Regions from separate parts of the Shinella sp. NM-101 genome, predicted to be linked through region 1. Evidence: riboswitches for the same ligand, from Rfam matches in the RefSeq annotation. Region 1 holds a riboswitch; each other region holds the start of a gene.
What was found. A riboswitch is a leader RNA that binds a small molecule or an ion and turns the genes downstream of it on or off. The one in region 1 is predicted to bind cobalamin.
Positions count from the first base shown of each region.

Region 1 (3,269 bases):
TTCGGCAAGCACTTCCTCAGCATGCGGCTCGGTCTGTGCGTGCCGCTGGATCACCCGCTCGCCGGGGAGCAGAGCGTCACCATGCGCGCGCTGGAAGGCCTGTCCTTCGTCATGCGCGAACGCGGCTCGCGCACCCGCGAGGTTTTCGAGAAGAATCTCGCGGGTCACGCCATTTCCATCGAGCAGATCGTCGAGATTTCCTCAAGGGAAGGCGTTCGCGAAGCCATCGCCAACAGGGTGGGATGCGGCGTCATCGCCGATCTCGAACTCGGCAATGACAACCGCCTCGCCTTTGTGCCGATCGAAGACGCCCACGAGATTATCGACGAATACGTCATCTGCCTCGCCGAGCGCCAGCACCTTCCGCTGATCCGCGGCTTCATCCACGCGGCGGCCGCGCTGCACTCCGCCCGCTGAGGCCGATCGCGATCCTGCCGCGACAATGGGCGCCATCCACGCAATCTCCATGAAACGCACACGAAACCGGGATACTCGAATGCGAGCATCCGGCGGGGTGCGGTGCCGGCAGCGAGCCGGCCAGACGAGGAATGGCATGATGAGACCGTTTCAAAGAGACAGCAGCGCCAGATATCCTGTATCGATCCGCATCCTGCACTGGCTGCGGGCCATCCTGATCCTCGGGTTGATCGCCTGCGGCTGGTACATGACCGGACGCGCCGAGGACGACCCGACGGCCGCGATCCTTTATCCCAACCACAAGCAGTTCGGCGTGCTGGCCTGGCTGCTGGCGCTGGCGCAGCTTGCCCTTCGCTGGCGCTACCGTGCGGTTCTGCCGCACGCGCCGGACGCCCTCAAGCCCTGGGAGAAGCGCCTGTCCCACATCACCCACCGGCTGATCATCGCCTTGACCATACTCACTCCGCTGCTGGGCTACGCGATGTCCAGCAGCCTCACGGACGGCGACGGCGTGCCTTTCTTCTTCCTCTCGCATGTGCCGGAGGTCCTGCCGAAGAACGATACGGCCTTCGCGGTGTTCCAGGCGCTGCACGCCTATAGCGCCTATATCCTGCTGGCCTGCGTCCTCCTGCACATAGCCGGCACCGTGAAGCACCGGCTGCAGGACAGGGGCGGTCCGACCGACGTGCTCCCCCGCATGCTTTGATGCGGGCGAACCATGATCGCGGCCCGGTCCCGTGAACCTTCGGCGACCGGCGGCGCGTCGGTGTTCTGACATCCTCTCTTTCATCCCGTTTCGGCCGGCCCGATCCGGCGGCCTTGCAAGCGCCGATGCTATTCGCTACGGGATGACGGTCGGTTTCCGGAAGGGACTAAGAGGGAATCCGTGGCCAAAGACGGCCAGCCAAACGGAACTGCCCCCGCAACTGTAGGCGGCGAGCTGAACTCGGAAAATCCACTGGGCCCCGCGCCCGGGAAGGTCGAGGAAAGCGACGACCCGTCAGTCAGGAGACCTGCCGACGCAGATGACCAACCGAGCGGGTCGGCTCGGGCGGGCTTGTGATCGGCGTCCTGCATTTCGATCCTCGGCCTTCCTTCGTCCCGCCAACATTGCAACGGAAGGGATACGATGTTGAGGTTCACGACGGCGTTCATCGCCACTTTCGCCCTGGCGCCGATGGCGTTCGCGGCCACCAGCTATCCGCTGAAGCTGACGAGCTGCGGCCACGAGGTCACCATCGAGAAGGCGCCGGACAGCGTCGTCAGCGTCGGCCAGAGCACGACCGAGATCCTCTACATGCTCGGCCTCGCCGACAAGGTGAAGGGCACCGCGCTGTGGATCAATCCCGTCCTGCCCGAATTCGCCGAGGTCGACAAGACGGTCGAGCGCCTCGCCGACAATGCGCCGAGCTTCGAAAGCGTCGTGGCAAAGAAGCCGGAGCTCGTCGTCACCGCCTACGAGTGGATGATCGGTCCGCAGGGGGCGGTCGGCACGCGCGAGATGTTCGATGACGCGGGGATCGCAAGCTGGATCATGCCGACCGAATGCGTCGGAAAGGACAACACGCAGAGCATGGACGGCGCCCGCACCAGGCTGTTCGACACGGCCCTGCTCTACCAGGGCATCACGGAACTGGCCGAGATCTTCGACGTCTCCGAACGCGGCGAAAAGCTGGTCGCCGACCTCAGGTCGCGCGAGGAGTCCGCGGTCCGCAAAGCCAAGGACCTGAACCTGCCCGAGGACGTTTCCGGCGTGTTCTGGTATTCCTCCGCCGACATCGAGATCGACCCCTATGTGGCCGGCCTCAACGGCGTGCCGGGCTGGATGCTCTCCAAGCTGGGCGTGAAGAACGTCGTCACCTCCGAGGAGGAGTGGCCGACGGTGGGCTGGGAGACCATCGCCACGGCGAGGCCGACCTTCATCGTCGCGGCCGAAATGAACCGCCGTCGCTTCCCCGCCGACGACATCGCCGTCAAGCGCGAGTTCCTGACCACCGATCCCGTCGCGAAGGAGATGGAGGCGGTCAGGCAGGATCGCATCCTCACGATCGAGGCGAATGCGATGGACCCGTCGGTTCGCGCGATCTTCGCGCTGGAGAAGCTGTCGAACGCGCTTTCCGGGTTCGGTCTGTCGAAATGAGACAAGGCGCTGCGGTCCATGGCCTCGGGTGGCTCTTCTGGCTGGCTCCGGCCGTGCTGGCCGCAGCGCTGCTGTTTGGAACGGCGGTCGGCGAGACGCGCATCCCGCTCGCCACCGTCTTCGACGTCCTGGCGACGAAAGCGGGCTTCCTGGACCGTGCGATCGATCCCATCGAACTCAGCGTGATCTGGCACTATCGCATGTCGCGCGCGGTGGTGGCGGCCTGCGGCGGCGCCAGCCTCGCCCTGTCCGGCCTCATCCTCCAGGCGCTCTTGCGAAATCCGCTGGCCGAGCCCTATCTCCTCGGCATTTCGGCTGGAGCCTCCACCGGGGCCGTCGCCGTCACCGTCGCCGGTTTCGGCGCGGGGCTGCTCAGCATGTCGGCCGGAGCCTTTGCCGGCGCCATCACGGCCTTCGTGCTGGTCGCGCTGCTGGCCCGCGCCGCGGGCGGCGGAACCGGCATGCGCGGCGCGGCGGTGATCATCCTTGCCGGGATTGCGGGATCGCAGATGTTCAACGCCCTGACGGCCCTTATCATCGCGCAGTCGGCAAGCGCCGAGCAGGCGCGGGGCATAATGTTCTGGCTGCTGGGCAACCTTTCCGGCGTGCGCTGGCCAGACACCTGGCTGGTGCTGCCGATGACCCTCGCCGGGCTCGGCATCACGTTGTGGCATGTCCGGGCACTCGACGCCTTCGCCTTCGGCGCCGAGAG
Region 1 is NZ_JACBFT010000012.1:116,788-120,056, forward strand. It holds gene L0976_RS20695 (LysR substrate-binding domain-containing protein) at 1-417, shown strand, start outside; gene L0976_RS20700 (cytochrome b) at 554-1,123, shown strand; cobalamin riboswitch at 1,257-1,453, shown strand; gene L0976_RS20705 (ABC transporter substrate-binding protein) at 1,547-2,557, shown strand; gene L0976_RS20710 (iron ABC transporter permease) at 2,554-3,269, shown strand, end outside.

Region 2 (3,269 bases), on a different contig from region 1:
CGCCGCGAGGCCGAGGCAAAGCGCGCCGAAGCGGAAAAGGCCGCGGCCGCCGAGAAGGCGCGCATCGAGCGGGAAGCCGCCGCCGCCCGCAAGCTTGCGGACGAGAAGGCCGCCGAGGTGGAGCGCCTGAAGGCGGAGGCCGCAAGGGCCGCAGCCGATGCCGAAGCCAAGGCCGCCGAGGCCGCCAGGCTTGCGAAGGAAGCGGAAAAGCGCGCCGGGGAGGCTGCTGCCGCCCGCCGGAAGGCGGAGGGTGCCGCCGCCGGCGGCACGTCGCAGGACGTGCGCAGGACAGACGGCGCCGCTGACGCCGGGAAGGCGGATGCGGCCAAGCGCGAGGAAGAGACCTTCCAGAAGGCCGTGGTCGACGGGTCCGAGAAGGCCTTCCGCGGCTATATCGCCGCCTATCCGAACGGCCGCTTCGTCGCGGATGCCCGCGAGCGCCTCGCCGCGCTTTCGAAGGCCGGGACGGAAACCACGGAGACCCGGCGCAAGGTGGAAGAGCCGGTCGTCGATCCGCGCGAAGCCTATATGGACCGCTCGGTCCGCATCCAGGCGCAGCGCTGGCTGAGCGCGCTCGGCTACAACACCTATGGTGCCGACGGCGTCTTCGGCCCGCGCACCCGCTCGGCGATCGCCGCCTGGCAGGGCTCGTCCGGCTATCGTGCCAACGGCTATCTCACCCGCCAGCAGTACCGGATGCTGCGCGAGGCGGCGCAATATGCCGAGACCCGGCAGAATCGCCAGCGGCGCTACCAGCGCGGCTACGACGTGCTGGAGGGCCCTGTCGACGACTACTATGACGGCCCGTACTATCGCGACGACGGCTATTACCGCCGCCGTGGCGGGGTGGTGATCATCCCCGGCTATTGAGATTGCGACGGGCGGACGGCGGTTTCAGCACAGGCGATGGCGCTGCCTGTCGATTGACTTCCCGGGGGCGGACGCATAATCATCCGCACTATTGGATGGTTCCCGGGTCCGGAAACGGATCGGGGAGTAAATGGGAATGTGACGTGGTGGACCCAACCAGGGCGCTGCAATCACGGCCGACCCCGCGACTGTAGAGTGGCGAGGGACGCTCATCCGGGTGGAGGGGATGGCTGCGGCAAAGGGCAATGGTGCCCCGGACGCGGTTTGTCGACCAGCCGGAAAAGCCACTGGGTGGCATCGCGATAAGCAGGGGTTGGACGCCTCCATTTCTACGAATCGTCCACCTTTCGCGATGCCTTTCCCGGGAAGGCGAGGGCAACCCGCAGGCGTGCGAGCGCCGGACGCCGCGAGCCAGGAAACCTGCCGGCCAATGCGAAGGGCATGTTGCCCGACCCGGGGAGGGGCTTCCCCAACGCCTGCACGGAGGTTGTCATGGCTGTTTCCAACACGTCTTCTATTTCCCTTTCGGCAAACGACCGCCTCGTCGCCGGCATTTTCGCGCTGCTGCTCGGCGCCTTCCTCGTGTTCGGTGCCGGCCTTGCGAATTCGGCCGTGCTGCACGACACGGCGCACGACACGCGTCACTCCTACGGCTTTCCCTGCCACTAAGGAGTTTTCGACATGATCGTTCGTTATCTCCTGGCCGCCCTGGTGGCCGGGCTGTTCTCCGGCGCCCTCATGACGGCCGCCCAGGAGGCGCGTGTCGTGCCGCTCATCCTGCACGCCGAGGAATTCGAGGGTGAGGCGCCGGCTCCTGCCGGCGAGGGCACGACGCCGTCGGCCGACGGTGCCGTCCAGACGCAGGAGCATTCCTCGCTCGGCGCGGCCATCCTCGACGTCGCCGCCTATCTGTCGCCCGTTTCCGTCGCCCAGGCCCATGACGGCGAGGGCCACGAGGAGGGCGGCATCATGTTCGGCATGAGCCGCTTTTCCGGCACGCTGCTTGCAAATCTCGTGACGGGCACCGGCTTTGCGCTCCTGCTCGCCGGCTTCAGCCTGGTTTCCGGCCATCCGATCACCGTTGCCAACGGTGCGCTGTGGGGTGCCGCCGGCTGGCTTGCCGTGCACATGCTGCCGGCCATCGGCCTGCCGCCGGAACTGCCGGGCTTCCCGGCTGCCGATCTCGGCGACCGCCAGGTCTGGTGGATCGCGACCGTCGTCCTCTCGGCGGCGGGGCTCTACCTGCTCTTCCTGAAGGACGGGATCATCGCCAAGGTCGCCGGCATCGTGCTGGTCGCCGCCCCGCAGGTCTACGGTGCGCCCCAGCCGGGCGACATCTCCAGCAACGTGCCGGCGGTTCTCGGCGCGGAGTTCGCCGTCGCGGCCCTCGCCACGACGCTGTTCTTCTGGATCGTGCTCGGCCTGTCGCTGGGCTTTGCCAACGAGAAGATCGCCAGGGCTGACTGACATGAAGACGACATCGCCCGGACCCGTCCTGGTTCTGGGCGGTGCACGTTCCGGAAAATCCGCCTTTGCCGAAAGACTGGTCGCCGAAACCGGTCTTTCGCGCCATTATATCGCCACCGGCCGCGCCTTCGATGACGAGATGCGGCAGCGCATCGCCAGGCATCGGGAAGATCGCGGGAGCGGGTGGCAGACGCATGAGGAGCCGCTGGCGCTCGCCGATCGCATCGCCGCGGTGGCGCGCGCGGACCGCGCGGTGCTGGTCGACTGCCTGACGCTGTGGGTCACGAACCTGATGCTGGAGGAGCGCGACATCGCCGCCGAATTTACCGGCCTTCTCGCCGCGATCGCGGCGGCGCCGGGCCGGCTGGTCTTCGTGTCGAACGAGGTCGGCCTCGGCATCGTGCCTGACAACCGCATGGCGCGCGAATTCCGCGACCATGCCGGGCGGCTGCACCAGAAGGTCGCCGCCCTCGTGCCAGAAGTCTATTTCGTCGCGGCCGGACTGCCGCTGAAAATGAAGGGTTGAGCCATGCTGCAACAGAAAATCCCCGCCACCGTCATCACCGGCTTCCTCGGCGCGGGCAAGACGACGATGATCCGCAACATCCTGCAGAATGCCGGGGGCAAACGCATTGCGCTCATCATCAACGAGTTCGGCGATCTCGGCGTCGACGGCGACGTGCTCAAGGGCTGCGGCGCGGAGGCCTGCACGGAGGACGACATCATCGAGCTCACCAACGGCTGCATCTGCTGCACCGTCGCCGACGATTTCATTCCCACCATGACGAAGCTCCTCGAGCGCGAGAACCGCCCCGACCATATCGTCATCGAGACCTCCGGCCTTGCGCTGCCGCAGCCGCTCGTCGCCGCCTTCAACTGGCCGGAAATCAAGACGCAGGTGACGGTCGACGGCGTCATCACCGTGGTGGACA
Region 2 is NZ_JACBFT010000001.1:359,189-362,457, reverse strand. It holds gene L0976_RS01735 (peptidoglycan-binding protein) at 1-870, shown strand, start outside; cobalamin riboswitch at 950-1,313, shown strand; gene L0976_RS01730 (CbtB-domain containing protein) at 1,363-1,539, shown strand; gene L0976_RS01725 (CbtA family protein) at 1,552-2,337, shown strand; gene cobU (bifunctional adenosylcobinamide kinase/adenosylcobinamide-phosphate guanylyltransferase) at 2,339-2,863, shown strand; gene cobW (cobalamin biosynthesis protein CobW) at 2,867-3,269, shown strand, end outside.
Region 2: another riboswitch for cobalamin. It lies ahead of L0976_RS01730 (CbtB-domain containing protein); the one in region 1 lies ahead of L0976_RS20705 (ABC transporter substrate-binding protein).

Region 3 (3,269 bases), on a different contig from region 1:
TAGGTGAGCCCCGCCATGCCCTTGAAGCGGTCGCCATAGGCGACATACCTGCCGTGGCTGCCCGGGCTCTTGTTCAGCGGTTCGCGGATGTCGAGGCCGAGATTGCCGCTCCACGCCTCGCTGAACCGGTGCGTCAGGGTGGCCTCGAAACCGGTTACCTGCACCTTTTCCACATTGTCCGGGTGCCAGGCGCCGAGGGGGTCGGCGGGATCGACCGGCGCCCAGTTGATCTGGTCTTCCACGCGCATGTGATAGACCGCCATGTCGAGGCCCGTATCGGCCGTGGCCTGCCACTTCAATCCCATCTCGTAGGAACGCGACGTTTCCGGCCGGAGGTCGGGATTGCCCGAGAGGTAGGGGTCCGGATAATAGAGGTCGTTGAAGGTCGGCGCGCGAAAGCCGGTGGCGTAGGATGCGCGCGCCACCAGGTCCGGCGTCAGTTCGTAGCTCGCGCCGATATTGTAGGTGGTGGCGCCGCCGAACTGTTCGTTGTGGTCGAAGCGCAGGCCGCTGTCGAACGTAAGGCCCCGATACTCGAACGAATACTGGCCGAAGACGGCGGCCAGGTCGCGCTTCGTCGCCGCGTAGGCGACGCCCGAGATGGACGAACTGTCGACCGAATCGCGATAGGCTTCGACCCCGCCCGCCAGAATGTGCTTCGCCTCGTCCGTCTCGAACGTCCTTTGCGTGGAGGCGAGGACGCCGTAGCGCAGCGTGTCGAAATCGTCGCCCCTGGTGGCCCGACCGAAATTCGAGGCATTGTCGAGCGCGCCCATCACTTCGACGGTCGACGACCAGCTATCGGAATGGTCGATGCGCGCGCCGATGCGGCCGGAAGCGTTGGCCGTGTCCGCCTCGTTCGCCGGCTGGCGGTCATACTGGTTGCGGCCGCGCGCATAGAGCCCGTCGGCATAGATACGCCCCCAATCGAAGTCCTTCGACAGCGAGGCGTTGAACGAGCCCAGCCGGAAACCGTCCTTGTCGGGTTCGTGTCCAAAGGTGGCGGGCAGGGTGAAATCGTAGCCCTCGGTGCCCAGCATCTGCGCGCCGAAGGCATAATCGATCCCATCGGCGCTCCGGCCCTGCACATTGCCCGAAACGTAGCCGCCCCACGGATGCAGCACGCCGACGATGGCCGTGCCGCAGCTTGTGCGGCCATCGGCACAGACGCCGCCCTGCCGGGTGACGATGTTGATGATGCCGCCGATGGCGTCGGCGCCGTATTGCGCGGAATGGCCGCCCTTGGCGATCTCGATGCGCTCGATCGAGGCAAGCGGGATCGCGGAGAGGTTGACGGTGCCGGCGGTCGCCGAACCGGCGCGCACGCCATTGACGAGGACCAGCGTCTGCGCCGCCGTGGCACCGCGCAGCGAGACGCTCGAATCGGCGCCCATGCCGCCGTTCGAGGTCACGGTGACGCCGGGATAGCTTCTGAGCAGGGATGCCAGGTCGGACGCGGCGGACCGCCGGATCTCTTCCTCGCTTACGACCGTCACGGAGGACGTCGAGCGCGCCAGGCTCGATTCGCGGCGCAGCGGCGTGGTGACCACGATGGCTTCGAGCTGCGTGGCCCCGCCTTCATCGGCGCCCGCTTCCTGGGCCATGCCCGTGCCGGCCATCCCCGTGAACGCCAATGCCAGCGCGCTCGTCGTCAAAAGGACCGTCTTCAAATCAACCCCCAGGCACATTCGGGCGCATCGCTGCGCCCCGGTTCGCTATAAACCGCGGTCCGACTGGCAAAGCTGAGGAGCAAGGAAAACTCCGACCGGCCCGTCCCGCACACGGCAACACATCGTGTCACCGCCACGGACGTCCGCGCCGGGGCACCCCTCGTGCCTGGCATGGGTGACTGGAAAGGGCAGGTCTCCTGACTTCCGTTTCTTCGTCTCTCTTCCGCCTTCCCGGCTGCGCAGGACGCATCCCAGTGGCAATTGGAAGAAGACTCGACGGTTACAGTTGCGGGGGCAGTCCCGGCTTCAGCCTCAAACCGGCTTCACCGTGTTCCCTTTTAATCCGCCTTGCGGCGGAGCCGTTTCCAGCGCGGACCCTAATCGTTGGGGGACAAGACCGTCAATCGATAAAAGCCGGGCGCGACGATACTCCGGATCGGTGTTTGTCGAAGCGCAAAGAGCGGCTCCATCCGTGCCGGTTTTGCGTGGCCGGCCGAGCGGATTTCGCCTCAGGCGATCCGATCCCCGCAGACAGGCCAAGCCTTCGTGCGGGCGCGCTGCTCGAACGGAACATTGGCGGGCCGGGATCGTTGACTGTCCTGAACCCGGAGTCCGACCAATGCCAGCGCTCGTACGCTACATGCTGAGTCGCCTCTGCATCGGCTTCGCGCTCGGCGCCGCAAGCACGGTGGCCGTCCTGCTGCTCGAACCGTCTGCATTCGGCGCGGCCCTCGGCCCCCTGGAAATCCTGCTCGTGATCTACAGCATCGGCGCCGCCTTCGCCCTCGGCTATCTCGCGACCGCGCTCGCCTGGGAGAAAACGGAGCGGTAACAATCGACGCCTCTGCCGGCAGCACGGTCCTTTCGGCGGTCATCGCAAAGGGCTGGAACTGTATTCAAGTCGACAGGCCCGCCACCCTGCCTCGCAGATCCTGGCAGTCCGCGCGATCGTTCGCGGAAGACGAACGGAAGGGGTGCGTCCGGCTGTCATGGCGGATGCCTTCGCTCGTTCATCGGGAGCGGCCGAACGCCGTGATCCCGGTGCAACGCCGAGTGATGGCGGGGTGACTGCTGTCGCCGCCCTGCCCGGATCAAAAGGCGTGCTCGTTCGTCCCGGCATGTGCGGGGCAGGCGAGTACACATTCTTTCCAGGCGCCGGCAATCTCGGCACGCCAAGAGACATGCGCCGGATGATCGAAGATCCGGCGCATGTCCGGCCAGGCCGCCGAAGGCGGGAGTGCGGGCCGTTTTCAGGCGCGCGCCATCCCGCCCTGCTAGGGCAGCCTTGTCGATTCGATGTCAGAGACTTTGACGGCCGTCAGATCGAGCGAACGTTTTCCGCCTTCGACTTGCCCGTCTTGCGGTCCTGGCCGATGTCGTAGCTCACCTTCGCGCCGTCGCGCAGCGGGCCGCCGGATTCGACCGCCGAGACATGGACGAAGACGTCCGATCCGCCGTTGTCGGGCGTGATGAAGCCGAACCCCTTGTCCTGATTAAAAAACTTTACTGTACCCGTTGCCATGTCGTCCTCGTGAGCTTCGCGCCGGCGGCGCCATCACCTTAGCTTATTCGTCATCTGCCGTTCCCGCAACAGGTGAC
Region 3 is NZ_JACBFT010000004.1:111,537-114,805, forward strand. It holds gene L0976_RS09915 (TonB-dependent siderophore receptor) at 1-1,688, opposite strand, end outside; cobalamin riboswitch at 1,840-2,049, opposite strand; gene L0976_RS09920 (hypothetical protein) at 2,290-2,502, shown strand; gene L0976_RS09925 (cold-shock protein) at 2,989-3,192, opposite strand.
Region 3: another riboswitch for cobalamin. It lies ahead of L0976_RS09915 (TonB-dependent siderophore receptor); the one in region 1 lies ahead of L0976_RS20705 (ABC transporter substrate-binding protein).